Regions from separate parts of the Peribacillus sp. B-H-3 genome, predicted to be linked through region 1. Evidence: riboswitches for the same ligand, from Rfam matches in the RefSeq annotation. Region 1 holds a riboswitch; the other holds the start of a gene.
What was found. Region 1 has a riboswitch for cobalamin ahead of ACN6MY_RS06780 (ribonucleoside-diphosphate reductase subunit alpha). Riboswitches for the same ligand answer to the same signal wherever they lie in the genome.
Positions count from the first base shown of each region.

Region 2: linked by a shared signal. The riboswitch ahead of ACN6MY_RS01140 (ABC transporter substrate-binding protein) and the one ahead of ACN6MY_RS06780 (ribonucleoside-diphosphate reductase subunit alpha) in region 1 are both predicted to bind cobalamin.

Region 1 is NZ_CP183879.1:1,363,375-1,378,176, forward strand. It holds partial or broken gene ACN6MY_RS06735 (DMT family transporter) at 1-587, shown strand, start outside; gene ACN6MY_RS06740 (hypothetical protein) at 1,021-1,206, shown strand; gene ACN6MY_RS06745 (response regulator transcription factor) at 1,473-2,165, shown strand; gene ACN6MY_RS06750 (HAMP domain-containing sensor histidine kinase) at 2,149-3,576, shown strand; gene spx (transcriptional regulator Spx) at 3,718-4,116, opposite strand; gene modB (molybdate ABC transporter permease subunit) at 4,544-5,200, shown strand; gene ACN6MY_RS06765 (hypothetical protein) at 5,343-5,819, shown strand; gene ACN6MY_RS06770 (cold-shock protein) at 6,037-6,234, shown strand; gene ACN6MY_RS06775 (ribonucleotide-diphosphate reductase subunit beta) at 6,300-7,343, opposite strand; gene ACN6MY_RS06780 (ribonucleoside-diphosphate reductase subunit alpha) at 7,382-9,661, opposite strand; cobalamin riboswitch at 9,791-9,970, opposite strand; gene ACN6MY_RS06785 (manganese-dependent inorganic pyrophosphatase) at 10,349-11,284, shown strand; gene ACN6MY_RS06790 (hypothetical protein) at 11,453-11,653, opposite strand; gene ACN6MY_RS06795 (TrkA C-terminal domain-containing protein) at 11,849-12,532, shown strand; gene ACN6MY_RS06800 (methyl-accepting chemotaxis protein) at 12,635-14,329, shown strand; gene ytvI (sporulation integral membrane protein YtvI) at 14,674-14,802, shown strand, end outside.
Region 2 is NZ_CP183879.1:254,398-269,199, reverse strand. It holds gene ACN6MY_RS01185 (hypothetical protein) at 1-107, shown strand, start outside; gene ACN6MY_RS01180 (STAS domain-containing protein) at 254-1,072, shown strand; gene ACN6MY_RS01175 (serine/threonine protein kinase) at 1,950-2,834, shown strand; tRNA gene ACN6MY_RS01170 (tRNA-Arg) at 2,931-3,004, opposite strand; gene ACN6MY_RS01165 (GNAT family N-acetyltransferase) at 3,192-4,061, shown strand; gene ACN6MY_RS01160 (SdpI family protein) at 4,114-4,746, opposite strand; gene ACN6MY_RS01155 (autorepressor SdpR family transcription factor) at 4,751-5,017, opposite strand; gene ACN6MY_RS01150 (putative polysaccharide biosynthesis protein) at 5,245-6,843, shown strand; gene ACN6MY_RS01145 (DnaJ family domain-containing protein) at 6,972-7,340, shown strand; cobalamin riboswitch at 7,580-7,758, shown strand; gene ACN6MY_RS01140 (ABC transporter substrate-binding protein) at 7,882-8,832, shown strand; gene ACN6MY_RS01135 (FecCD family ABC transporter permease) at 8,795-9,853, shown strand; gene ACN6MY_RS01130 (heme ABC transporter ATP-binding protein) at 9,850-11,163, shown strand; gene ACN6MY_RS01125 (DUF3953 domain-containing protein) at 11,272-11,379, opposite strand; gene ACN6MY_RS01120 (cob(I)yrinic acid a,c-diamide adenosyltransferase) at 11,804-12,403, shown strand; gene ybaK (Cys-tRNA(Pro) deacylase) at 12,410-12,907, shown strand; gene ACN6MY_RS01110 (PRK06851 family protein) at 13,200-14,306, shown strand; gene ACN6MY_RS01105 (aldo/keto reductase) at 14,398-14,802, opposite strand, start outside.

The DNA of each region.
Region 1 (14,802 bases):
CATTATAACTTCTTCAACACCAGCATTTATGGTTATTTTTGCTCGCTTAATCCTTAAAGAACGGATGACGTTAAGAAAGGGAATCTCCGTTTGTTTAGCGACAATTGGAGTATTTCTCATTGTTGGAATTGGCGATGTGAATATGTCCGGTACACTTGGAGGTATTGCACTTCTTATTGCAGCTTTAACCTGGGCACTCATGTCTGTACTTGTAAAGCTTTTGCCTAGTGATTACTCACAAATTGTAGTAACCACTTATTCTATCTTGGTAGCATTAATTAATTGTGCTGACTCCTTTTGTTTTGCCAAGGTTACACGAAATTAATATCTCTCAACTGACTCACCCGACCATTTGGAGTGGACTCTTGTATTTGGGTATTGTTTCAACAGCAGGTGGATTTCTACTTTGGAATCGTGGATTACAAATGCTTAACGCCTCAAGTGGAGGAATATTTTTCTTTTTTCAACCCGTGGTTGGAACATTACTTGGATGGCTTATACTAGGAGAGAACATAGGTTTAACGTTTTGGATCGGCTCTATCCTAATTCTCACAGGTGTTTTATTCGTTATCAACGAGAAAAAATAGTATTTAGAACCCCTTCAAATTGTATTTGAAGGGGGTTTTGCTTGTTTAACAGCATTAATCATAAATTCGGCTTATTAAACTAAACTGCTGCGTTAGTTTAAGTGTAACATTTTACAAGCAATACCACCTTACGAAAAAACAACCCTTACCTTTAACATAGCCTTGTTTTTTAATGAGTTCTGTGAGGCGATTTCATATTAATGAGGTTGATTGGAGCGTAAGGTGTGAGACTCCTGTAGGATTAACGGGAAGGTGAGACTCCGCTGGCATTGGTGAGGATGCTCACCGCCAGCCCCGCGGAAAGCGAGCATCCTGCAGCGGAAATCAGCCACTTTGTTCAAAAGCAACAAAGTTTACGAAAACAGCCTTTTGAATTATGGCTAAAGTTCCGCTTTACGGAAAAAATAAGCCAAAACGTATAGGAGGTGCTGAGGTGAAAGAGCCTATTAATGGAAATAGGGAAGAAGCCGAGAATTTGATTCAGCTTGCAGAAATGATCAATACGGGTGGAGACAGCGGAGAAATAGATGAAATTGCAAGCCGCAAGAAACATTTAACCTGCAATGAGGAACTATTCAATAAAGAGCTTCGTGCGATTGCTGATGATGCAGAAGAGTGAGATGGCGGAGCATGAAGAAAAGCTGGCAGCAGAAGGAGCCGGCTTTTCTTCTGTGTAAAAAAGAAAAGACCTGAAAAAAATGATGGAGCTGCATCCTCTATGATTTTTTTGAGCTCTTTACATTCTGCTGCATGAATCGTTTAACATAATCCTGACATATTGGTCTGATATCCTATTTAAAAAGGATTTTTTAAGTATGAATAAGCTGGGCTGTATTGGCACTGGCTGTGTATTTTTATATTATGGTATGTGAGGTGAAAATCAAAATGAAGAAAGTTTTGATTATAGAAGATGAACAAGCCATTTCTATGGTACTGAAGGCTTATCTGCAAAGAGATGGCTTCGAAATTTTTCAGCACTACGAAGGAATTGGAGCCATAGATGTTTTTGAAGAAAAAAAACCTGATCTTGTACTTCTGGATGTGATGCTTCCCGGGAAGGATGGCTGGCATATATTGAAGGAAATACGGCAAAAGAATGCATGCCCAGTAATCATGCTTACTGCGCTCGGAGATGTGGACTATCGTTTAAGCGGCTTTAAGTCAGGTGCGGATGATTATATTTCCAAACCATTCATAGCTGAAGAAGTCGTCGCAAGAGTTCATGCGGTTTTAAGAAGATCAGCAAGCAGTAGCAGCACAAACACCGCTAATATTAGGCAATACGGCAATTTGCGCGCTGACTTCAGTTCATATACGATTCAGTTGAATGGCGAAGAAATTAGTCTAACCCCAAGAGATCTTTCATTATTCTTATTTTTGGCAAAAAACCCCAATCAAATATTTACCAGAGATCAGCTGATTGATCAGGTTTGGGGCATGGATTATGACGGAAGTGACCGCGCTGTTGACCTGGCGATTAAAAGAATAAGAAAGGCATTGGAAAAATGGCCGGCGGCTGAAGGCGAAATAAAAACTTTACGGGGGATGGGGTATCAATTAAGTGTCAGCGAAAACTAAAAAAAGAACAACTCTTGTAAGATATTGGACAACTAGATACCTGATTACATTGGTTACAGGCTTAATGGTGCTGTCAATCTTTTCTGCATGGTGGATGGAGCACACAGCTTTGCAGTACAGACTAAGTTTACTGAAATATCTCGCCGATGAAACATCTGACAGGGTTATCAAGGAAAATGGAAAAATGGTGGTGGGGCCTGTCCTTTCTGGTATTGTAGAAGAAAGGGAGAAAATCCTTCATCTTAATAAACCGCCTATTATCTATATCACAGATACTCAAGGCGAGATTATTTATACAATGCCGCAGCTTTATATAGCTAAAGGGGACGACCACCTTCCCAAAATAATCATAAACAGCAAGGAACCCATACAAAAGGTGAAAATCAGGAATGAAAATCAGGTTTATGTTGTCAAATCGGCCATAGACCGTAACGGCAAAAAATATGGCTGGGTTGTGATTGCACAGGAAGAGAGTACATTAAAGGAACTGAACCAGGATCATGGGCTGCTTGCAGTTATGATGGGAGGACTTCTTATTTTGGGGTGGGGAGTGATTTACGTTCTCTCCAGAAGGATTTCCAAACCAATTCAAAAGGTGGCAAACGCTGCTGTCCAGATCCGCCAGGGCAATTATGATATTCAATTAAAGGAAGAAGAGCCAAAAGAAGAAGAAATACATGAATTGATAGAATCGTTCAAGGAAATGACCAACAGGCTGAAGCAAAATGACAAGCTGCGTGCCGAGCTGTTTGCAGGAGTGACTCATGACCTAAAAACACCGGTTACGTCAATTAGCGGACTGATTCAGGCAGTAAAGGATGAAGTAGTAACAGGGGAGGAAAGCAAGGAGTTCCTCACAATATCTCTGAAGGAAACACAAAGGCTGCAAACAATGATAGAAGATTTACTGGATTATAACGCCATGGCTGCTGGTTCATTCAAGATTCGTTTTGAAAAGGAAAATCTGAACAAATTTCTTCAGGAAATAGCTTATCAATGGAAAATGACGCAAGATGATCAGGATTTTGAACTGTCTGTGAATCTGCCGGAAGAGATAGTCACTGCAATGGTAGATCGGCTGAGGCTTCAGGAAATCATCATAAACTTACTGAATAATGCCAGGCAGGCGCTGATGCAGGATGGAAAAATCGAAATCAGCTTATACAGTGTAAGCAAAGACCGTGTATGCATTGATATCCGTGATAACGGGCGCGGCATTCCGGATGAAGAACAGGATTTTGTATTCGAACCTTTTTACAGAGGGGAGAAGAAAAAGCTGAGGGTGCGCGGACTTGGTCTTGGCCTTCCATTCAGCAAGATGCTCGCTAAAGCCCAAAAAGGAGATCTGAGCCTTAAAGGCAGCAGCAGCGAGGGTACCATATTCACTATATCGCTATTGAAATCAAAATAAAGAAATCGGGCTGCCCTTTTGATGGACAGCCCGTCTGGTTGTTTGAAGAGGGTTTTGCTGTTGTCTCTGATCAAGCGCTAATCAAATATTTCTTTAAGTGGGAGCGGTGCTTAGTGAAATGGTGAACATGATAGTTAGGATTTAAGCATTAATAAGGCTGATAGCCCTCCATAACTGAACATGTCTTACCTGGCGCGGCAGGAATCGTCCCATTTCCTCTTCATTATAGCCAGTGTGAAGATTTTTTTCGTCAAATATAATCGGACGGCGCAGCAAGTCGGGATTTTTTTGAATGATGCTGCAAAGCTCATTTAATGGTGTATTATTAATATCGATTTTCATGTTCTTGAATTTTTTTGAGCGGGTAGAGATAATTTCATCAGTACCGCCTTCAGTTTTTCTTAAAATTTCTTTAATTTCGTTAACTGATAGAGGCTGTGCATATAAGTTTCTTTCTTTATAAGGAATATTGTTCTTTTGCAGCCAGGATTTTGCCTTTCTGCATGCAAGACTGCTTGGTGTAGTATAAATGTTTACCATTAAGATCGACTCCCTTATCATTTTTTAGCTATATCGCATTAAATAATTATTTGTATTTGTATATTCATCTGATACTAGTTACTTTACAGAATGATTGTGTCAGCAATATGTCAAGGAAAAGACATTTTAAAAAAAGGCAGAAAAAAAAAGAGCGGGGAATTGGAGTATAATGTTGAATGTGAAGTCTTATTTAGAAGGTTTTTGTTAAAATCATTGCTGATTTTGTTTATCGGTGTGAATCCGCGTGACTCCGGGGCGTATTAGTGTATAAGGCAGGGCGGCGGGAGGCTTGGCCGCCGGGACTTTTGCTTCTGGAGCGGAAATCAGCAGACAAGTTATCAGAGTCCTTTAAAAACAGTAATTTATATGCAAGGAGAATAAAAAATGGATAATCATTTAATGATAGAAAGTAATGGCTGCAGCAGTTATGACAGCTGATTTCTGGCTTCCTGTAAAGATTTCTATTCAAGTTGCTGCCATTTCGGGGCTTGCTGTATTTTGCATAGGAACGATGGCAGCAAGGTTAATGGCAAATAAGAAGTTCAGGGGGAGCATTCTCCTGGAAACTCTTTTCTTGCTTCCTTTAGTATTACCGCCCTCGGTAGTCGGGTTCTTGCTTATCATTTTTTTCGGGAAAAACAGTCCAGCTGGCCAGGGAATTGAATGGCTATTTCACCAGCCGATTATCTTTACATGGGCTGCAGCAGTGATTGCCTCCATTGTTGTAGCGTTTCCGCTGATGTATCAATCAGCTAAAACAGGATTTGCAGGGATCGATTCTGATATCGAAAATGCTGCAAGAGTGGATGGCGCAAATGAGTATAAGGTTTTTATATTCATATCTGTGCCGCTGGCCATAAAATCCATCATTTCAGGGGGGATCTTAAGTTTTGCTAGGGCCCTTGGAGAATTTGGCGCAACTTTGATGTTTGCAGGCAATATTCCCGGCAGGACACAGACAATGCCGACTGCTATTTATATGGCTATTGATTCAGGAAATATGGAAATGGCATGGATGTGGGTAGGAATAATGATCGTGATATCTTTTATCATGCTGCTGGCGGTGCATATTATCAAAGATTAAATTACGTGATGCCATGAAAAATCGCAGGTTTATATAGATAAGAGCTGCTAGTAAATAATGCAGTAGTGAATGGGTGGATTTGAAGTACTGTATGGTATAATCAACAGACAAATGAACTGAATGATGAAATGAGGAAAACTGTGTGCTGACATTTGAAGAAAAATTGAGTATTATTGAATCCTTTCCTGAACTGGAAAGAAAGGATGTCTCTCTTGGAAGAGTGAACTTTCATTATGAAGAAAGCGTGCATGAAAAGAAAATAGTCGTGCAGCATTTACACCCAAATGGAAATGGATTTGTCTACGGAGGGCATTTGCCAAAAGCAGCAATAGATCGCAAGGGTTATGTGAATATCCGTGATTATTCAGAATCGGAATTAAGGGAGATCATAAAAAAGAGTATAGGCTATCTTTCAGAGATTCATGAAGAGAAAGAGCAAGAGGATACGTACACCGATTTAGAAGGAGTTTGGACAAAACGGGGACAAGAAGAACTATCTCTGGTAAAAGAAGATTTACTGTGGAATATTTATTCCGGAAGCAATCTTGAAGATTGTTTTGAATCTCCTATTGAAGCTGAAAGGTACTTGAAAGAGGAAGGCTTCAGCAAGAAAGATTAAAGGCGAAAGAAGCAGAAAATAAGCGGAATTTGTCGTTAATAAATTTTCTGATTTTCTTGTTTTTTTAAGAAAAATCATGTTATACTATAGTCAATTATTTTTGTTCGGATTAAAGATTGATAGAAGGAAGTACATGTTACATGGTTTCCTCTTGAGACGTTATCCTAGATCAAGAATAGTAATATAAGGATTTTTTTCCAAACAGGAGGAAATACACATGGTACAAGGTAAAGTAAAATGGTTTAATGCAGAAAAAGGTTTCGGTTTCATCGAAGTAGAAGGACAAGACGACGTATTCGTACACTTCTCTGCTATTCAAGGCGAAGGCTTCAAAACTCTTGAAGAAGGCCAAGAAGTTTCTTTCGAAATCGAGCAAGGCGCTCGCGGACCACAAGCTGCTAACGTTCAAAAATAATTGAACTTTAAAAGACTCCCATTTGGGAGTCTTTTTTTTGAAAATCATCGATGATTTTCCTATTTCTATAGTTCATCAAAGCCATTATCAACAGAATTAATCTTCGTATATTGTCTTGATTTCTGCTCGAAAAAGTCGGACCTGCCCTTATCCGCATCCTCATAGGCTGCAATCCATTTCATCGGGTTTTGCCGATAGCCCTCAAAGGGCTTGCCGAACCCCAGCTGGCTGCAGCGGACGTTAGCGTAAAATTTGATATATGCCTCCAGGTCCTTCATCGAGATGCCATCTATTTTATCTCCAATGATATGCTTCCCCCATTCGATCTCAAGGCTGGCGGCTTTAATAAAGGTACTGCTTACAAACTGTTCAAATTCAGCTGTTCTGCATTCCGGAAATTCCCTCAGGATTTCCTGGAATATCTTCACAAATAAATCCACATGAAGCTGCTCATCCCGGTTAATATAATTAATCATCGTCGATGTTGCGACCATTTTTTGGTTTCTTGCGAGATTATAAAAAAATGCAAAGCCGGAGTAAAAGAACAAGCCTTCCAAAATAACATCAAAGACAATGGATTTAAGCAAGCTTTCAACACTGGGCTGCTCTGCAAAATCCTTATAGCCATTCATGACAAACTCGTTCCTGGAGACAAGGACGGGTTCACTTCTCCAAAACTCAAAAACTTCTTCCTGCTTCTTTGCTGTAACCAGACTGGATAAGACATACGAATAAGAATGATTGTGAATGACCTCCTGCTGAGCAAGTATAATCATCAAGGCGTTCAGGCTTGAATCTGTAAGATAATCTGCTACACGGCCAGCGTAATCAGTCTGAATGCTGTCCAGCAGTGCAAGAAGTCCGATTATCTTAAGAAAAGCTTCTTGCTCAATCTCTGTTAACTGGCTGAATTGCTTGATATCCTGTGACATGTTAATTTCAAAAGGCGTCCAAAAATTCCCGAGCATTCTTTTATATTTTGGATACGCCCAGTTAAAGGCGGTATCATCCCAGTTTAAGATATTGGAACTGCGGCCGTTTATAATGGAGGTTGACTTGTTGGGGGCACCATCATCCATAAGGGCACGTTTATTTACTTTGATTTTCATGAATTACACCTCTTCTTTTTTCATGTATATCCTGAAGCTTAACTGGAGCAAGAATCGCAATCTTCCAGATCACTTGATGTAGAGCGGATATAATATGTTGTTTTAAGACCTGATTTCCAGGCTTCCATATGATAGTTCAGCAGTTCTTTTGCTTTAATGGTGTTTTTAACATAAATATTGAAAGAAATAGATTGATCAATATGGCGCTGCCTTGCTGCATTTTGTTTAATGCTCCAAAGCTGGTCAATATGGAATGAAGATTTATAGTACCACGATGTTTCGCTGTTCAGGTCTGGAACCGTAACTGGGATTTTATAATCCTTTTTCTCTTCGGAAAATACCTTCAGGAAAATAGGATCAATGCTTGCAGTGCTGCCGGCTATAATAGAAGTGGTTGCATTTGGGGCGACAGCCATTAAGTAGGCGTTGCGGATGCCGTTTTTCATGACGTCCTGCTGCAAACCGGGCCAGTCCAGATCAGAATCGCGGTTTAAATAATCCCTTTTAGTAAAATATTCGCCAGTTTCCCAGTCGGAATGGCTGTAAACCGGGTATACTCCTTTTTCAGCCGCAAGCTCCATGCTCGCTTTGATTGTTAAGAATGCGATTTTCTCATAAAGCGCATCAGCATACTGAACAGACTCCATGCTTTCCCATCTTATTTTTTTCAGGGCAAGCAAATGGTGCCAGCCGAATGTTCCGAGGCCAATTGCCCGGTACTTTTTATTAGTCAATTGGGCTTGGGGAACAGGAATGCTATTTAAATCTATTACATTATCAAGCATACGAACCTGAATGGAAATCAGCCTTTCCAGCACATTGCCTGTTACTGCCTTTGCCAGATTTATAGATGATAGATTGCAGACCACAAAGTCTCCAGCCGTTTTGACTGTGATGATTTTTCCATCTTCTGTGTACTGCTCATGAATGCTTGTGGCACTCTGATTTTGGGCAATCTCCGAGCAAAGATTGCTGCAGTAAATCATGCCGGCGTGTGAGTTCGCATTTTTCCGGTTCACTTCGTCACGGTAAAATAAGAAAGGTGTGCCTGTTTCAAGCTGGCTTTTCATGATGCTTTTCATGATTTCAATTGCCGGTATTTCGATTTTTGAGAGTTCAGGGTTCTCGATGCAGAGTCTGTATTTTTCCCGGAAGGTTCCAGAGCCCCGCTGTTCATCATAAAAATCTTCGAGGGAAAATCCCATAACTGTCCGGACCTCATGCGGATCAAAAAGGAACCACGAGGAACGGGATTCGACTTGTTCCATGAATAAATCCGGCAGACAGATCCCAGTGAATAAATCATGCGTTCTGTAGCGTTCATCTCCATTGTTAAGCTTGGAATCCAGAAAGGGGAAAATATCCTTATGCCAGACATCAAGGTATACAGCAATGGCGCCCTTCCTCTGGCCGAGCTGATCTACGCTTACTGCAGTGTTATTAAGCTGCTTCATCCAGGGAATAACACCTGATGATACTCCTTTAAACCCCTTAATAGCGCTGCCTCTGCTCCTGATTTTACCGAGATAAACACCAATGCCGCCGCCGGATTTAGATACATTGGCAATATCGGTGTTGCTGTCATAAATGCTTTGAAGGCTGTCCTCAACAGTGTCTATGAAGCAGCTTGAAAGCTGTCCATAATTTTTTCCGGCATTTGCAAGAGTAGGAGTGGCAGCGGTCATAAATAGATTGCTGAGTGCCCAGTAAGCTTCCTTCACGTATTCAATTCTTTTTTCTTTTGATTCATTTGCCATAATCGTCATAGCAATAATTAAGAAGCGCTCCTGTGGCAGCTCCTGAATTTTTCCGTCAAAGTCTTTTGCTAAGTATCTGTCAGACAATGTTCTCAATCCTATGTAGGTGAACAGCTTATCCTTGTCTGGATCCAGCAGCTTTCCAATCTCTGTAATTTCTTCTTTTGAATATGAATCGATAAGCAAGGGGTGGAAAATCCCCAGACTGCTTAGATGGCTGATGAGGCTGTACAGAGAACCATAAGGTGCATCGGGACTATAGTTTCTGCTTGCAGCTGCCTCACTGCGCAGGAAGTTCAGGTACACTCTTGCACATACAAAAGTCCAGTCAGGTTCGATTTCTGAAATTAAGGAAAGTCCTTCTAAAATGATGAAATTAGCGATTTGTTCTTTGGAAATCCCGGTTCGGCCAAAGAGGATTTCCGTTACCCTTTCTTTGAAGTCCTCAGTTTTCAGGAAAGGAAAATCACGAAGAATTTCATCGAGGGAAGCGACTGCCTCCTTTTTCAATTCGTATTCCTCGTGCACGGATAGATCTTCAGCAGATAGTGCCTCTTTCATCTTGTTTTCCTCCTTTTGGATATAAAAAAATCCGCTCATGAATTGAGCGGATCAAACGATGTGATAAAAGAGAAAATGAAGACGGTGCTTTTAACCCATCGTTTCATCACCTCAATCCCCGAAGAATAAGAAACTTGGCAGGCAATAGGCAGGTCTCCTGGCTTATGTTCATCCTACTCTGAGTCCTTCCCGTATGAAAACATACAGTGGAAATCTCATTTCGTCACATTTACAGTTGCGGGGACAGCTCCGGGTTTACACCGGATTCCCTTTTCAGCCATTTCTGGCACCTATGCTGCGGTTCTATATATAGTTTTATGTATATGTTCATGTTCCATATCTAGTATATTGACTGATATAATCGTACGCTAACTTTATGGAAATATCAACTATGAAAATGATAAGAAGTTTTTTTAATTTTGGCTGTTTTCTTAAAGATAGCTGTTTTTATTGAGTTCTGTGAGGCAATCTCATTGTTAAATCAACTATCTTGTTCCATAAAAGCAAAGTTTACGAAAACATTGGCAGGAAAATGGCAGCAGCCAAATTTCTGTCAAAAAGAGAAGGGGAAACTTGAAAAAAATTAATAATTAAAGGACAATGAAGTTGTGATAAAATAGATGGAAAAGCTGTGCACCAAATTTGGGAAAGAGCTAAAATTCAATCAAGAACAAAAGGAGTAATAACGTGGAAAAAATATTAGTGTTCGGACATAAAAATCCAGATACAGATACAATTTGTTCAGCCATTGCTTATGCTGATCTGAAAAAACAGCTGGGCATGAATGCAGAACCCGTCCGCCTTGGTGAAATTAACGGAGAAACTCAATTTGCATTAAGCCACTTTAATATGGATGCACCGCGTCTTGTTGAGGGAGTTTCAGCTGAAGCGGATACTGTCATTCTGGTTGACCATAATGAACGCCAGCAAAGTGCGGATGATATCAATAAAGTACGGATTCTGGAAGTAATCGATCATCACAGAATTGCAAACTTTGAAACAAGCGATCCGCTATATTATCGGGCTGAGCCTGTTGGCTGTACAGCAACGATCTTAAATAAGATTTACAAAGAAAACGGCGTCAGCATTTCAAAGGAAATTGCCGGTCTGATGCTTTCTGCGATCATTTCAGATACTTTGTTATTTAAATCACCTACCTGCACGGACCAGGATGTTGCCTGTGCACTTGAATTAGCAGCAATTGCAGGAGTTGAAGCAGAGAAATACGGTCTGGACATGCTGAAGGCAGGAGCCGATTTAAGTGATAAGTCCATTGAACAGCTTATTTCGCTGGATGCAAAGGAATTCCAGATGGGGAATGTCAAAGCTGTAATTGCCCAGGTTAATGCTGTGGATACGAATGATGTTCTATCACAGCAGGATGAGCTTGAAAAAGCCATTTCTCAAGTCATAGAAGAACGCAGCCTGGATTTATTCCTGTTTGTGGTTACAGATATCCTGAACAATGATTCTGTTGGCCTTGCACTGGGCCGTTCAGCAGAATCTGTTGAAAAAGCCTACAATGTAACTCTTGCAAATAATACGGCAGTTTTAAAGGGAGTAGTTTCCCGCAAGAAGCAAATTGTTCCGGTATTGACTGAAGTTCTGACTGCTAATTCTTAAGATTAATAAAAGGGTGCATCTCGGTAAATGAGATGCACCCTTTTATTAATTGGGCTCCGCTATAGCTTAAATCTAGTTATGCCTGATGGCACATGAAGCGAAATTAGCCGGTTTTTTTTCTTAGTTAAACATTATCATTTTTCCAGATTGAGGCGCAGAGCGCAATTCTCATTCACTGGATGAATGGTCTTTTGTATCTTCCTTATCCCGTTCTTCCTGATTTTCCATTTTAATATCTTCCAATGGAAGTTCATCAATTGGCATAACAGTTTGATCTCTTTCCAGCTGTGTTTCTCGATCTTCTTTAAATGCCTTGGATTTTTCGTTTCTTTCGTCCAGGTACTTTTCTTTATCCTTATTAGTGCTCATAGCATATCTCTCCTTTTTAATGCGTTTTTTATCTTTTCCCCTATAAAAAATTGTCAAACACATCGTGCCTGCTCATTGATTGTTTTAGCAGGCGTTCACGGGCTAATAAAAAAATCATTGGAAGATATACTAGAAACAGGGAAGGCAAAGGGGTTTTTTGCATCCGGAATAGAGGTATACCTAAGGAGGAAGGAAGTGTTGGTGCTGGAATTTGTATTTATTCTTTTATACTTTGCGATCATTGCACTTGTTATAGAAATATCCGTGATTCTTTTTAATATGACAGGAATGAAGACAAAGGTGTCACGGTTTCAGGTGATTTCCATGCTGACTGGCACCGGATTTACAACAGATGAATCAAGTGCCATCATTGATCATCCAATTCGCAGAAAAATAGCTGCATTTCTAATTTTATTCGGAGCCTTTTCACTTGCAGTCATCATTTCATCCGTGAGTACCATCCTGTCTGATGATCTCAGGATACATGAACTCTCCATTATTTGCGGAGCATTGCTTGTCCTCCTTTTTATCGGCAAAACAAAATGGATTCAAAAACGCTTTGAAGGTAAAGTTACGAAGGAAATGGAGCAAAATTATCAAATGTATGAGCGTCCAATCAAGGACATTCTTTTTTTGGATGAAAATGATCTGGTGACCGACCTGGCGATTAAGGAAGGAAGCCCTTTAATCGGAAAAAGGGTGGGAGACATTCTTTCGGAAGATGATGATATTACTATCCTTTTTATTCAGAGAGGAGAAGTTCAGGTGCGTAAAGGCCTGCATGGCTCTACCATCAACGAGGGGGATCAAATTTATCTGTATGGAAATAAAAACGAAATTGAGGAGAAATTCGAGTCGGAAATAGATAAGAAAAATTGAAGCGATTCTTAATTATTTTTCTTCACTCTTCCATAACAGTTGAATTTTGCTGTTTTTGTCCGATAAAAAAATAGGACATTCGATGAGTGAGGGAGACAGATAATGAAGCTAACGATTGCAAGAAAACTGATTGGGGCCTTTGCTGTGGTATTGCTTTTGCTTGGAAGTGCCACTGCTTTAACAAACTGGCAGCTCGGAAAAATTGATCAAACCTATAAAAAGGTGTTCGATCAAAATATAAGAGACCTGATTGCTGTCAAAGATATGAGGGAATCTGTCATGGATCAGTCCAATCATATCAGAGGGTATTTAATAACCGGGGATGTAAATTTCATTAATGACTACAAAAAGTCAGTCAAGGTATTTGAGAGCACTTACAATAAACTCCTGAGCAGTACAGATGATAAAAAAGGAAAAAAACTGCTGAAGGATTTGAAGGATACCGATAAACAATATCAAGCTATGGTTCAAAGGGAAATTCTGTTCAAACAGCAAAATAAAGAAGAGACTTATGTAAGCATCGTTCAAACCTCTGCTGCCGGCATGGGGAAAAACTTTTCCAATAAAACAGGAAGGCTTGTTGAATACCAGAAGCAGAAAGTGGACCAGGCAAGAAAGAATGCACATGATAATTCGAGTCACATTCAGGCAATCATCTGGATTGTAAATGTTTTATCTGTCATCATTGGTATCGTATTGGCTATCAGCCTTGGAAGGTCTATCACAAGGCCAATCCGCATTGTTTCCGGCGATTTGAAGGAGCTGGCAGCAGGAAACTTGTCAGGCCAACTGATTTCGGTGAAAAACAAGGATGAAATTGGCGTTCTTGTCGGGGCGCTGAACCAAATGAAACAGGATTTAAGAAACATTATTGCCAGAGTCCAGGATTCCTCCCTGCAGGTTGCTTCAAGCAGTGAAGAATTATTGGCGAGTGCTGAACAAAGCTCTCAAGCAGCCCAGCAGATTGCAAGCATCACCCAGGACCAGGCTGGCGGGCTGGAGGGGCAATTACAGGAGTTTAACAAAGTATCGGATTCAGTTGATGAAATGTCCCATGGAATGGGCCAGATTGCATCAGACAGTGAGGAAATGCTTCATGCAGCTGAACTGGCAGGCCAATTAAGCCAAAAAGGAAAGAAATCAGTGGAAAGCATCGTAGCACAGATGAAAAAGATCGATGAGACAGTAAAGGATGCAACGCATTCTATCCATCAGCTCGGCAGCAGATCGAAAGAAATCAGCCATATTGTTGAAATGATTACTTCTATTGCCGATCAAACCAATTTGCTGGCACTGAACGCAGCGATAGAGGCGGCAAGGGCAGGCGAGCATGGAAAAGGGTTTGCAGTAGTGGCGGATGAAGTGAGAAAACTTGCTGAGGAGTCAAAAAAGTCCGCTTCCCAGATCCATGAAATGATTGGGCATATCCAAAGTGAGACATCAAGAGCAGTGGAAGCAATGAATGCTGGAAATAAACAGGTGTTTAATGGACTAGAGCAAACCAGCGAAGTCAATAACGCCTTTACCCAGATTTCAGGGTCGATCTCAGATGTATCAGAAAAGGTTGAGGATGTATCGTCATCGGTCAAGAATCTTTCATCAATAAGCGCGGGAATTGTTGGCGCTATACACTCTGTTAAAGCTATTGCTGAAAACAGTGTCATGGGGAGCCGGGAAAGCTCGGCTGCCACTCAGGAACAGCTCGCAACAATGGAAGAAATCACAGCTTCTTCAGCTACCTTGTCTCAATTATCAGAAGAGCTGCAAACACTTGCAGCAAAATTCACAGTGGAATAACATGTAAGGGTTCTTTCATCCGCCTTCTGGCTATTTAAATGAACCTGATTATTACTGCGGCAGTCAAATAAAAGGGAGGCCTCCATCTTGTCAAGATGGAGGCCTTATCCATTTTTCGGGAGCGATTCTGATAAGTTTTCTTTACAATATACGGCAGACTTTCTTTTTAAAAATGAATGTAATGAGTGGTACAGCCATACATATAGTAATCATGGCGTTTAAATATTAGGTGCTGCTGTTATATGGAGAAATAAAGATGCTTTTAAAGTCTCCTGTATGATAACCGTGTGCAGGATTCATATATATAAAGCATGGCCGGCAGAAGGCAGGGAGGAAGAGGCATCATGATATCAAGCTGGTTTTGGAGAATTGTGTTTGCTGCGGGTATTCTATTTTTAATTCCTTATTCATGGCCATTACTATTTGCCCTTGGCACAGCTGCCTTTCTTGAAAAGCTGATTGTCTTTATAATC
Region 2 (14,802 bases), 1.1 Mb from region 1:
AGCTTCGAAAAGGCGGAGAACAGCATGCGGCGTATTATGGGTCAACTCCCAATGAGGCAATCTGCCAATCAGTTTATGAAATATTCAACCATAAAGATGTGAAATAGATAAAACAAACACTCGCTATGGCGGGTGTTTTTATATCCTGCCATCAAGCAGTTTACTTTGATAGTTTGAGCATACATTTTAGTGAACAGAGTTAATAATTGTATGGTATGATTTTTATTAGAAATAAAACTGACGGGGGTAGAAAATGGACGCAAATAAAGAGCTGCACGAATTTTTATTGGAGAAAACTTGGGATTTAACCGAAGAATGGTATGCTTCTTTGGATAAAAGCGATCCCGCTGGTGTATATTCGTCTACTGATCCTGAAGTTATTAAAGCCGTTAAACAGCAAAATTATGAATTTCATATTCATTTTTGTGATCTTTTTATAAAAGATGAATCTAGTTTTATAGAAAACTTCGAATCCTGGATTCTGGAAATTGCCCAGGATGACCAGCATTTAGGTACGCCTATCCATTTCATTTTGAGGGAGTTTTTCAGGACCCAGGAACAGTATTTGGATTTGCTTCAGCAATTCTTTTCACTTCATAAAGGGAAATATCCAGAGGATGCAATTTCCTCATGGGAACGGAAAGTTATTAAAATATTTAGTAAGGTCATGATTTGGTTTGTACAGGAAAATCATAATTATTCTATGAAAAGGCTCGAATCGCAGCAAAGGATGATCAATGAATTGAGTTCTCCTGTCATCCCGATTGGCAGCAGGACCGCCTTGCTTCCGCTAGTGGGGGATATTGATACGGCAAGGGCCAAATTCATTCTTGAAAATACACTGGAACAATGTGCCGAAAAGCTGATTAAATTGCTGTATATTGATTTATCTGGAGTAGTCATCATGGATACCATGGTTGCCCAACAGATTTTTCAATTAATCGAAGCGCTAAGGTTAATTGGAGTAAAATCTATCTTATCCGGTATCCGGCCGGAAATCGCTCAAACAGCCATTCAGCTGGGGCTTGATTTCAATAATGCAAATATAAAAAGAAACCTTGAACTTGTATAGCATTAAGTCAGCCGCCTCTTTCTCTAAGGGCTTCAGACAAACCTGGGATGGTCAGCGAGAAAGCTTAAATATTAGAAATGGATTAAACCGCCTGGATTTTATGGGCGGTTTTTTGAAGTGGTTTTTTTCGAATAAAGTGCAGGTTTGGAAAAGAAGGATAACAGCTAAGGGGTGTTGAATTTTCACCTTATAAGTGATTCGTATGTGCTGGATAAATATAAGTGCAAATAAGGTTTTACAAAGCCAGAAGTTTTGGAGGTCTTATGGAAATTTTAATAAAAGACTTTGCAAGTAACTGTTCTTTAAATTATTTTGAAGTTAGCTTAATTGAACAAAGCAATGAGACTCATCAATCAAACCTTTAAATTTTTAGAGGTAATTTTTAAAGGCTCTTTTCTTAAAGATTGTTGTCTTTTTAATTTGTTATGTGAGGCGTTCCCATTGTCAAGTCAGGTTGATTGGAGCGTAAGGTGCGAGACTCCTGGCGGGATTAGCAGAACAGGTGAGACCCCGCAGGCGCAGCCGAGGGAGGCTCACCGCCTGCCCCGCGGAAAGCGAGCACACTGGAGCGGAAATCAACCACCTTGTTTCATAGCAACAAAGTTTACGAAAGCAGCCTTTTTAAATTAAACGGTATAATTTAGAAAACGAAGATATGATAATTTATAAATTATATGATGAAAAACTTACTGAAACAAACACAGTTCGAATAACGATAAATAAGTTTAGAGGCATTAATGCCTGAATTAATGAAATGAAAGGTGGCGTTGTATTATGAAAATGGCAATTATACTTAATGGGGTTAAATTGATTAGAGAGTAAGCGTATCATTCCCCTATAAACTGCGTGTTACCTAAATAATAGGAGGAATATAATTTTGGGATATATAGAGCAACAGAGCCGATATACGATAGAAATTGGCAGAGTGAGATTCCAGTTAAAAGAGCATCATGATTTTTTATGGCTAAAAAAAATTGGGGATATTTTTTGTGTATTCGATGAACAGGATTCTGGGAATATTTGTTTTGGAGTAGAAATTAACAATAAAAAGCTTTTTGTCAAATATGCTGGAGCCAAAACGCTGGAATTTTCAGGTAACCCAAAAGATGCCGTTGATCGCTTAATAGAAGCAATACCAGTTTATAAGAAATTAGAGCATCCAAATTTAATAAAGTTGGTTGACCATTATTCTGTTGGAGATGGTTATGCAGCAGTATTTGAATGGGTCGAAGGTGAATGCCTGCATTCTCATTGGTCTTTTGGGGGAATGGCTAAGTATACAAACCCTGAGTCTCCATTCTATAGATTTAAAAGCCTTGATATTAGAAAACGTTTGGACGCCCTTGATACAATTTTCTCTTTTCATACTTTTGTAGAATCACAAGGTTTCATTGCAGTAGATTTTTATGATGGAAGTATATTATATGATTTTAAATATCATAAAACGAAAATTTGTGATATAGATTTTTATCGTAAATCCCCTTCTATAAATAATATAGGGGAGCATTTTTGGGGTGCTAAAAGATCTAAAGCTCCAGAGGAATTCACTTTATGGACCCCTATTGATTCAAGAACCAATGTTTTTACAATGGGAGCCATTGCATTTGGTTTGTTAGGCGGAGAAATGGATCACACATTGTCAAAGTGGGAAGCTGACAGGGAATTATATAAAGTAGCCATTAAAGCTGTTGAAAAAGAGCGAAATAATCGTTATGCGACTGTTAAAGAATTTTATGAAGCGTGGAACAAAGCATTAAAATAGTTTTTATTAACATAGGCAATACTTCGAAGAGACTAATATTAACTCAATAACAAAAAAAACCTCCAAACCCTTAAGGGCTTGGAGGTTTTTATGTAGCGTCCCAGATAGGAATCGAACCTACGACCTACAGCTTAGGAGGCTGTCGCTCTATCCTGCTGAGCTACTGGGACATGTTGAAGCATCTGTTATATTATATGCCTGCCGCAGTCACTTTTCAAGTATATTGATTAAATAATTCTCTAAGCAGCCATTTATATTCTGGAAATGATGAAGTTAGGATGAAATCTTAGAGGAAATGGTGTGTGCTTTTTAGAATATATATGAAGATGGCATAGATCCTAAAAGGAGAAGAGATAGATGGAGAAATTACAAGAAGTGGTACCCCGCATTACCCTGACTGCTGCTGAGCTTGAAGAAATTAAGGAACTTGAGCTGATTTGTGTTAAGCATGATGGAATCGAAATGAAATTAAATTGGAGTATGCTCAGCAAAAGGCGAGGCAGTGAGGTAAATGACCTTTTATATTATGAAGATGGGAGGCTGGCTGGTTTCCTGGGAATTTATTTCTTTGGCAGGACTGAGGCAGAAATAAGCGGGATGGTTCATCCGGACTTTAGAAGGAGAGGGGTTTTTTCTGCTCTTTTGAAAAAGGCTGAGGAAGAATGCAGGAAGAAAAAGTTTCAGCGAATTCTTTTGATTTGTCCCGGCAATTCAGCATCAGGAAAGGAATTTGCCCTTGCAAAAAAAGCGGAGTATTCCTTCTCGGAGTATTTTATGGAACGTAAAGACGCGGCTCTCCCTGCGCTGTCGGGATCCATTTCTTTAAGGAAAACCCAGCCTGGTGATTTTGAAACATTAGTTACGCTGAATCAAGAAGGGTTTTCCATATCAAGGGAGGAAGCGGAGGAGTTCTTAAAAAACAGGATGGAAAATAGCAATGATATTACACTTATTGCCGAAATAGAGGGGATGCCGGTCGGTAAAATCGGTTTGAAGCTTGAGAAGGACAATGTTTTTATATATGGTTTCAGTGTTATGGAAAGGCTGAGAGGCAAAGGCTACGGACGGCAAATCCTGCAGCAGAGCATTCAATACACACAAGAGGTGTTAAAGAAAAAATATAATTCTCTTGAAGTGGCCGCACAGAACGAAGGAGCATTGCATTTATATCAATCGTGCGGATTTGTAACAGCAAGAAGCATCGATTACTATGCAAGCCCGCTTTGAAATATAAATCATAAAAACAGGGTCCGTTAAACTCGGGACCCTGTTTCTTTGATTAGTTTACTGTTTTCCTGAAAATCCAGTATGAATAAACAATGGGAAGCAGGACGACTGCCAGGATGATTGGAATCATGACTGATCCGATAAGTGAAGCAGGCAAGAAGGCAGAAGCCATCAATAAAACCCCGGCAATCATAAAGGTTTTGGAGCCGAATCGGTGGGTTTTCTTCCAGACTGTTTCATTACTCAGCGTCCAAGGTGTCTTAATCCCCACAAAATAATTAGGTTTCACTGAGTTTGTGTAGTTTCCGATGACTATAAACAATAGTCCGACAAAAATAGTGACAAGATGGCTCATTGGCAGCTGATAGCCAAGACCGGATAAAATGGTAAACATATTGATGAAAAAGAAAAACATCAGCAGACAGTAGGTGATGATTCCGTAACTTCTTGAGAAATACTTGTAATTTTCCTTTTTCGGATCAAGTTTTGGACTAAAAACAAGGATGACATAGAGCAGAATCATCATGCCTGTATTCATTAACATCGCATCCAATTTGGTTCCATAACCGTCCGCTCCGTCTGTGCCCCAGTGAACGGGAATCTTTCCGGGAAGGTCCCGGTAAAAAATGAGCCAAAGCATGACAGTAGCTCCTATAATTACAATTGGAATAAGGTGCTTTTTCATACAATCACTTCTCCTCTTTTTCTACAAAATTAAAAGCCCAGCTGATTAATTCCTGGAAGACGGTGGTGTTTAATGAATACACGATGAATTGTCCTTTTTTTTCATCATTAACGAGCCCGGCATTCTTTAGGATTTTTAAATGCTGAGAAATACTTGGCTTACTCATGCTGAAGTGATCTGAAATTTCTCCTGCACTTAAGTCCTCCTCTTTCAGCAGTTCGAGGATTTTCCTTCTTGTGGCGTCTGACAGGGCTTTAAATGCATCGTTCATAACAAAAAATTCTTCCCTTCCTGGTCATTTCAATTAAGTATTTAGTTATTTAACTAAATTATAAAACGTTCGTTTTCAAAAGTAAATAGGCTGCTCGCATGTTTTACATATAAAGTTTTTTTATGAAGTGAAATAATTCATTTGGAATTTAGCCAAGCAAGTGTTATTTTAGATACGCAGGTTTTGTTTTCACATGCACTTATTTGATATAAATGGGAGTACAATTAATGGCCAATAAATTATTGCGAGGTACAGTCCAGCTTTCTTCTGCATCCTTTATCTCCAAGATTCTCGGATTTATCTATATGATACCGCTTGGAATGATGATCGGAAGTACAGGGAACGCGCTGTACAGATATGCTTATGGACCCTATGCCATCATGATCAGCTTATCAACTATGGGCATTCCGCTTGCCATTTCCAAAATGATATCTAAATATAATGAATTGGAACGGCAGGATGTGGTGCAGAGAATTTTTAAATCAGGCATCCTTTTAATGCTGGCTTCTGGATTTACCGCCTTTCTCGTTCTCTATATGCTTTCCCCTTTAATGGCCAGGATCGTTGTGAATGACAGCAGCAGCGGAAATTCGCTGGAAAGTGTCATCTTTAATATTAAGCTAGTGAGCTTTGCCTTGATTATTGTCCCGCCGATGAGTTTTCTCCGCGGCTATTTCCAGGGGCACCAGACGATGGGCCCGCCAGCTGTAAGTACTGTAGTGGAACAAATTGCAAGGGTTATTTTTATTTTGGCAGGAGTTTTTGTCACAATAAAAATCCTGCATCTGTCAGTAACTGCTGCAGTGGGAGTCGCCACCTTTGCTGCGTTTATCGGAGCTATTTTTGGAATTGCTGTACTCATTAAACAGGTTTGGAAAAGAAGGGACCATATCTTCAGACCAGTTGTGACAAGAGAGGGCAGCCCGGATATTTCCATCAGGGAAATTTTCAAGGAAATTATTCAGCATTCGATTCCTTTTGTTGTGATGGGAATGAGCTTGCCACTATATCAGAATATTGATTCGTATTCGATTAATAGGATTTTAATGCATATCGGCTTTAAGCAGCATGAAGCTGAAGACATTAATGGCGTGATTTCATATGCCCAGGTCCTTGTATTGCTTCCGGTTTCAATCACGACAGGTCTCAGTGTATCAATCATCCCGAATATGACGAAATCCTTTGTTTCCAAAAATTATAAATTGATGAGAAAGCAAATGAATCAGTCCTTCCTGGTGCTGATGACCATTATGCTGCCGGCAGCATTTGGGATGTTTGCTTTAGCAGAGCCTCTTTATTATATTATGTTTCCTAATGCAACTCCTGAAATGGGGGGAGGGCTCTTGAAGGTTTACGCTCCGGCAGGGCTCCTTATTGCCATTTATGGTGTTACAACATCCATTCTTCAGACAGTGAATCAGCAAAAAAAAGCAATCGCTGGTCTTGCAGCAGGTCTCATTGTTAAGCTGGCCTTGAACTTTATCCTGCCAAACTACTATCCTGAGTCCGGATTCATCATTGCAACATACTTTGGATATCTTACATCTCTGACTGTAAATATCATCGTTATAAATAGAAATATCGGCATCAATCTCAAAAATATAAAATTCAGGCTCATAAGTCTCATCGCTTCCACAGCCATTATGGTACTTGTCGTGTCAGCGCTGAAAAGCCTTTTGATAGCTTTGTTTTTTCCAAAAGCGACTTACGTGAATGAATTAATTGTTGTGATTATCGGAGTTCTTGCTGGCATACTGGCATTTGGCGGTGTGCTATATGCACTGAATTTTACCAGGATAAAAAAATATATTAAGATGAAACAATAGATGAAGGCGGCATACCCAATAAGGGTGCTGCTTTTTTTGACACAAAATTTTCAGATAATTCAGCGTTCCGGCAAGAAGGCGGGTGGTATAATTCAAGAGAGAAAGCAAGCCGAAATAGGAGGGATGACATGAATTCCAATAATGAAGGCCCAAGAGACTTAATGTCAGAGATTTTTAGAGAATATGAAAGAGATGAAGCCGGATTAAAATCAAACCCAGGATACGGAAAGCCTTTACCCAAAAAGCTTTTTACGGGAAATGTGTATGATAACTTCGTCAATACAGCAAAAAATGCAGGCTACCTGCCTCCCTGGGTAATGCTCCAGCAGGAAATAAGACATCTTCTGCAAGAAGCGGTTGAGCAAGATAAAGCCGACGTTCTTCTTGCTGCTATTAACGAAAAAATAAGAAAGTATAATAGTCAGTGCCCAGTCAGTATGCAGCGGGGACTGATTGAGAAGAACTCCATCAGGACACAGATAAAATCCTGGCTATAGAGAAGGACATGACCGGAAAGAGGGCGAGCAGCCAGATTTATTGGCAATCAATCTCTTTTTTTGTTTGGCGCTATTAGATGATTTCCTCTATTTTTAAACAGCGATTTCATGGCCGGATGATTGATGCAATCCCTTTCCCTGACTTCCGCTCTGTGAATTTTCTAAACATTTGCATGCATAAACAGCAAACATCTCTTTTTTTCAATATCGTTTGGTGTATAATCGATATGAACAAAATAAATGTGAAAACAGTACTGGGTGTCTTTCTTAAGACTTAAAAGGGAAGCTGGTGAAATGCCAGCGCGGTCCCGCCACTGTAAATGGGAGTAAGCAGCAATAGGCCACTGTACAAGCTACGGGAAGGTGCTGCAGACAATGACCATAAGCCAGGAGACCTGCCTGTAACTGTACACCAATAAACCCGCGAGGATGGGGAGGTGTGTGGCGGACAAGGTTAATATTTTGCCATGCAGCTATCTCCAATGATTATTGGAGTTTTTTTTGTTTTCGGGAAAAATGAAGAAAGCGGAGGTTGTGTAAAATGAAGAAAATCTTTTCACTGCTGTTTTTAATGACTCTGATTGGCATGCTTATGGGAGGGTGCGCCTCGGAACAGAAGAAAACGGGGGATTCAGGAGAAAGCAAAAATAAAACGGAGCAAACCGCAGTATTTCCGCTGAAGGTAAAAGATGCTTCCGGAAATGAAGTAAAGATTGAAAAAAAACCTAAGAGGATTGTTTCCATCATTCCGAGCAACACAGAGACCGCCTATGCTTTAGGCCTTGGCAAAGAGGTTGTGGGAGTCTCTGATTTTGATAACTATCCTAGTGATGTGAAGAATAAGGAAAAAATAGGCGGCATGGAATTCAACGTTGAAAAAATCCTTTCCTTGAAGCCGGATTTGGTGCTGACTCATGAATCTATTATAAAAAGTGCAGCTGACCTGCATAAACAGCTGCAGGATGCCGGAATTCCTGTTGTTGTGGTAAATGATGCCCAAAGCTTTGACAAAGTATATCAAAGCATCGAACTGATTGGTACGGCAACAGGGGAAAAGATCAAAGCGGATCAGCTTATTGACGGCATGAAGAAAAAAATAGCAGGGATAGAAAAAAAGGCGGAGGGCATTAAGGAGCAGAAGAAAGTTCTTTTTGAAGTGTCTCCTGCACCGGAAATCTATACAACAGGCAAAAATACTTTTATGGATGAAATGACAGGCATCATACATGCTAAAAATGCAGCCGGAGACCAAAATGGATGGGTTAAATTGGATCAGGAAGCTATGATTAAGCATAATCCGGACGTCATTATCACAACTTATGGCGGTAGCAAACAGGTCTTGGACAGAAAAGGCTGGCAGGATGTGAAAGCAGTTAAGAACAAACGGGTATTTGATGTGAATACAGATCTTTTGACACGTTCAGGCCCGCGCCTTGCTGAAGGAGTAGAGGAACTTGCAAAAACAGTCTATCCGGAAACGTTTAAAAAATAATCGGGGGCTTGCCTATGCCGCTGCAGCTGTTTTTTTAGTTTGGGCAGCCCTCATGGGTATTTCCATAGGCAGTGTTTCAGTTCCTTTTTTAAGCATTCTCCAAATCATCGGGAAGGGTGTATTTCACCTTCCCTTCGATTATACAGATTCCATGTACACGAATATAGTGTTGAACATAAGGCTTCCGCGCGTTATTTTAGCAGGGCTTGTCGGGGCTTCCCTAGCTGTTGCTGGTGCTTCATTTCAGGGGCTGCTGCGGAACCCGCTGGCTGATCCGTATACACTCGGTGTTTCGTCAGGCGCTTCTGCAGGTGCGGTCCTTACATTATTCTTTAACATTTCCATCCCTTTTTTAGGGTTGTTCACATTGCCGCTTGTCAGCATCGTATTTTCAATGATTACGATATTCATCGTGCTTTGGTTTTCGCGCAAAATTGACCCGGCCATGAAGGTTGAGACCATTATCCTGACGGGTATTATCTTCAGTTCCTTTTTAGGGGCGGTCATCTCACTGATGATCGCTTTGAGCGGGGAGGAGCTGCGGCAGATCATTGGCTGGCTGCTTGGAAGCGTCTCGATGAGAGGATGGGATTATATCGTGATCCTGCTTCCGTTTTTTATCATCGGCTCATTATTGCTGGTGCTGAATGCACGGGAACTGAATGCCATGTCTTTTGGCGAAGAAAAGGCCCGCCATCTTGGCGTGGATGTGCAGAAAAGGAAGCTGATCATCCTGATTGCAGGCTCCATGTTAACTGGCGCTGCTGTAGCGGTCTCCGGGACCATTGGATTTGTCGGTCTGGTCATTCCTCATCTTGCCCGGCTTCTTTGGGGGCCCGACCACAAGCATCTGCTGCCGCTTTCGATGCTTGCGGGGAGCGGTTTTCTGATATTGGCCGATCTTATTTCGCGTACTATTATCGCACCGGCCGAATTGCCGATTGGAGTAATTACAAGCCTGATTGGTGCGCCGGCATTTGCGGTAATTTTATTAAAGAGAAGAGCAGAAAGTAGGGGATGAAGATGCTGAGTGCGGACAGCCTGGAGGGCGGCTATGGAGGCCGGTCCGTCTTGCAGGATATATCCTTTGAAGTTAAGCAGGGAGAGCTGTTTGGAATACTTGGGCCAAATGGAAGCGGTAAGACTACTTTGTTAAAAATGCTGAGCGGGATTATTAAGGCACAAAAAGGAAGAATTGAAATAAAGGGCAAAAACCTGTATGAATATTCAGCTAAAGAACTTGCCAGAATTGTGGCTGTATTGCCTCAGCATTATGATCAGAGCTTTGCATATTCGGTGAAAGAAACAGTTTCTCTCGGGAGATATGCCCATCAAAGAGGATGGCTGCAGTCATGGAGTGAAAGAGATGAAGAAATTGTTCAAAAAGCCATGGCTGATACAGGAGTGGACTCCTTCGAGACTCGGTACATACAGGAGCTTTCGGGAGGAGAGAGGCAGCGTGTATTTCTCGCGCAGGCTCTGGCACAGGAGCCTGAGATCTTGCTATTGGATGAGCCTACCAATCACCTGGATCTTTCTTTTCAAAAAGAACTCCTGGATTTGCTGAGAAAGTGGACATCCTCAGGAGGCCTTACGGTCATTTCCATCTTCCATGATTTGAATTTGGCCGCCCTTTATTGCGACAGGCTGCTTCTCATGGAAAAGGGAAAAATGGACATTCTTTCTGTACCGCATCATGTACTGCAGGAACAGCGGATCAGCAGGGTATATCATACAGAAATTCTTAAACAAAGCCACCCTGCTGTCGATAAGCCTCAAATGGTAATAATGCCTGAAAGAGCCGCCGGCAATGATGGCTGCTATAAAATGAGCAGAGAATTTCTGCACACTGAGCCCGGTGTCGTTGAGTTTCAATCCCCCATTCCGCTAAAAACGGTATCTACCCAACACGGAATAAGCTGGTATAGCCGATTTTTGATGAAGACTGAACAAACTCAAGATAGCTTGGAGTATGATTCAGGAACCTATTGGTCTAGTACAAAAGCTGCCCGCCTTAATGTGAGCACCGGGAGCACACACAATGATTCTGTATTTGCGGTCATGATTCACAGTACAGAAGAGCTGAGGGATCAGCGGGAAATCTGGGTATTTATCGATGCCGCTCTATCAGAAGCAGCGATGATAGAGTGTGTTGCTGTCTGTGCAGATGCACAAGCAAGGGCACATTCAGGAAACGGGAAACAAGGTCTTCAGGCCGAAATTTTAGTTGCTTCCACTCAACAAGGAAAAGAAATCAAAGAGCGAAATCAAATCACTTCTTTAAAGGAGCTGGTTGCTGACAGCATAGAGAGCTGTCTGATGGAGCTGTGAAGGCAGTCTCTGCCATACTGGAGCATCTCCAATTATTTGGAGATGTTTTTTTTGAAACGTCTCTGTGGGAAACAGGGTTTTTTCCAATGCATAATACGAATACACACTTTAGCTTAGTAAAAAGCCTTTAATGGAAACAAATACTGTTAATAAAAAAACAAGAATAAATAGCCAGCCATTTGCTGGCCGCTTTTTTTGAAATTCCTCTAAGCCCATAATCAGGAATGTTAGACCCATGAACAATATCATTATAGTATTGTACTCAAAATTTTTCGTGATTAACCCATATGCAGCGAATAAAAAAGTTGCTATTGAACATATATAACGAAGGACTTTCAGCAAGATTATCCCGCCTTTCTTTATGAACAATTTTGTTTGGTCAGTTCAATGGACTCTGCAATCTTAAACTATCATAGGTACCGGTCATTTTACATACAAAATTTTCAAAAAACTGGTTTGCGGAGGAGTTAGCCTGTAAAATGGCGAAACTCTAAAAAGGAAGCATGCATTGCTTTATAAAAAATGGAAACGTTTTGCACCGCCGCCGAGGATATATGGCTAGCTGGGTTTTTAAGGATTTGGCAGGGCCTAAGGACAGGTAATATATAAATCAATCAGCTATATATAGGGAGGAAATTAAATGAAAATTTATACACGAACAGGCGATAAGGGAAAAACAAGTGTAATTGGGGGACGCATCGATAAGGATGACATCCGGGTTGAATCCTATGGGACAGTGGATGAGGTGAACAGTTATATCGGACAAGCTGTAACAGAACTCGATCAGTCTGTATTTGGAGATGTACTGGAGGATCTGGAAAAAATCCAGCATGAGCTTTTTGATTGCGGCGGCGACCTCGCCACTGTCTCTGACAAGGCACCAAAAAAGCTGGCTCCTGAAAGCATTGACTATCTTGAGGAACGCATCGATAAATTTATTGAAGAAGCGCCGGAACTGGAGAAATTCATCCTGCCCGGCGGATCCAAGCCAGCGGCATCGATTCATATTGCCAGGACGGTAACCAGGAGGGCAGAACGGCTAGTAGTTTCATTAATTAAAGCAGATAGCAGTGTATCAGAGCTGCCGCTTCAGTATTTAAATCGCCTATCTGATTATTTCTTTGCCCTGGCCCGTGTCATAAACTACAGGCTTGGCGTGAAGGACGTGGAGTATCTACGCAGCGCAAATGTATTCAGGGGCGGAAAAAGAAAGGAACGGAGCGATGAGAAGAAGGAGTGAGGGGAATTGGGGATCGCCAAGACCAACGCCATGCGGATTCTAGAGTCTAAAAATCTGGAATACAGTTTGAAAACCTATGATGCCGGGGACGGAAAGATTGATGGAGTATCTGTTGCTGAAAAAACAGGATTGGCTCCTGAAACGGTATTTAAAACACTGGTTGCACGAAGCGGAAACAGTCATTTCTATGTTTTTGTTGTTCCTATCGAAGATGAGCTGGATTTGAAAAAGGCTGCACAGGCTGCAGGAGCCAAAAAGGTAGAAATGCTTCCTGTCAAAGAGCTGCAAAAAGTAACAGGCTATATCAGGGGCGGCTGCTCTCCTGTGGGAATGAAGAAGCTTTTTCCAACCTTCATTGACTGCCGTGCTGAAGCATTGGACAAGATGGCAGTAAGCGGGGGCAGAATCGGTGTCCAAATTATCATAAGTCCTTCAGATTTAAAAAAGGCAGTAAAAGCACAATTTAAACAGCTGACTAAAAATATTATTACGGATACCCTGTAAATTTCATAAGTGAGCAAACCAGGCATAGGCAGGGTGTTTTTTAGATTAGCGGGAAGGTGAGACCCCGCAGACATTGCTGCTGATCACCGCCCGCCCCGCGGAAAGCAAGCGTCCTGGAGCGGAAATCAACCCTTTGTTCCAAAGCAGCAAAATTTACGAAAACAGCCTTAAAGAAAAAGAAAATCTAATACATAATCATGCCGGAAATTTCGTTTAGGCATTCACCCAGGCGGGGAGAGCTGCATACCTTAGTCAATGTAGAGAAACACGGAACAAAAGGGAGTGTTTAATCTTGACAGGTAAAATTAAAAACTATTACGCCGGGGGAAATACAGCAAGAGGCTTTTATAGTTTATATGATTCCAATCTTAAGGGACTTGAAAAATTATTTATCTTAAAAGGCGGGCCGGGAACGGGTAAATCTACATTAATGAAAAAAACAGGTGAGGATTGGGTCAAAAAAGGATTTGATATTGAATACCTTCACTGTTCTTCAGATAATGAATCAATTGATGGAGTCATTATCCCTGCCTTTAAAATCGGGATTGTGGATGGCACAGCTCCGCATGTCATTGAACCAGCAGCACCAGGGGCCGTTGAGGAGTATGTGAACTTGGGTGTTGCCTGGGATTCAGCTCTTCTGGTTTCCCAAAAAGAAGAGATTGTAAGACTGACAAAACAAATCGGTTCATCCTTTAAATCGGCTTACGGTAAATTTGCCGAGGCGCTGTCCATACATGACGAATGGGAAGAAATCTATATAGAAAGCACAGATTTCGGAAAGCTTAATGTGCTGGCGGCTAAATGGAAGGAATCCTTCTTTGGGGACATTTTCATTAACAAGACTGCTGACGTAAGGCATCGGTTCCTGGGTGCCGCGACTCCTAAAGGAGCTCGGGACTTTATTCCGAATTTAACGGAAGACGTGCCAAAGCGGTACTTACTTAAAGGGCGCCCGGGATCAGGAAAATCAACCCTGCTTAAAAAGCTGGCATCTGCCGCCGAGCAGAGAGGCTTCGATGTTGAGGTGTACCACTGCGGATTTGATCCTGAAAGCCTGGACATGGTCATTGTAAGGGAAATTGGCATAGCTATTTTTGACAGTACAGCACCACATGAATATTTCCCCAGCAGGGAGGGAGACGAAATCATAGATTTATATAAATCGGCTGTCAATCCGGGTACAGACGAGATATATGCAGAAGCAATCAGCGATATCTCCGCAAGGTACAAAGGGAAGATGAATGAAGCAAATGCATTTTTGGCAAGAGCAAAGTCTCTTCATGATAAGCTTGAGGAAATATACGTAAAAGCAATGAATTTTAAAAAAATAGAGGAAATCCAGAACAGCATTGGAGCTGAAATTGAATCGCTGGCAGGGGAATTTTCAAAAAGTTAGCAAATTAGAAAAGGAAAAAGACAGGATTGTCTTCTTCCTTTTCTTGCTTCTATAGCCGTATCGCCCAGCCAAACTTTAAGGCACTTGCTTTTTATGGCAATCTGCTGCCTCTGGAAGATACATAAAGGGAATACCATTCTTCGCGGGTCATCTGTTTTGACATCTCGATGGCATCCATGCAATTTCTGATTCGTTCTGTGTTTGTAGTGCCGATAACAGGCTGTATCATTGCAGGGTGGCGCATAAGCCAGCCCAAAACGATTGCTTCGCGGGACGTTCCCTTCTCAGTCGCCATCTTCTGCACTAGCTCCTTTGTTTTAAAATCAGCTTCAGACAGCTTTTCAGAATCATTTCCTGAGTAGATTCCTGTTACCAGCGGGGACCATGCCTGAATTTGGATATCATGAAGCATACTGTGTTCTAACAGACCTTCACCAAAGTGAGTTCCAGTTCCTGCCGCCTGGTTGACATGAACCCCCTGATCTACCCAGTCGAG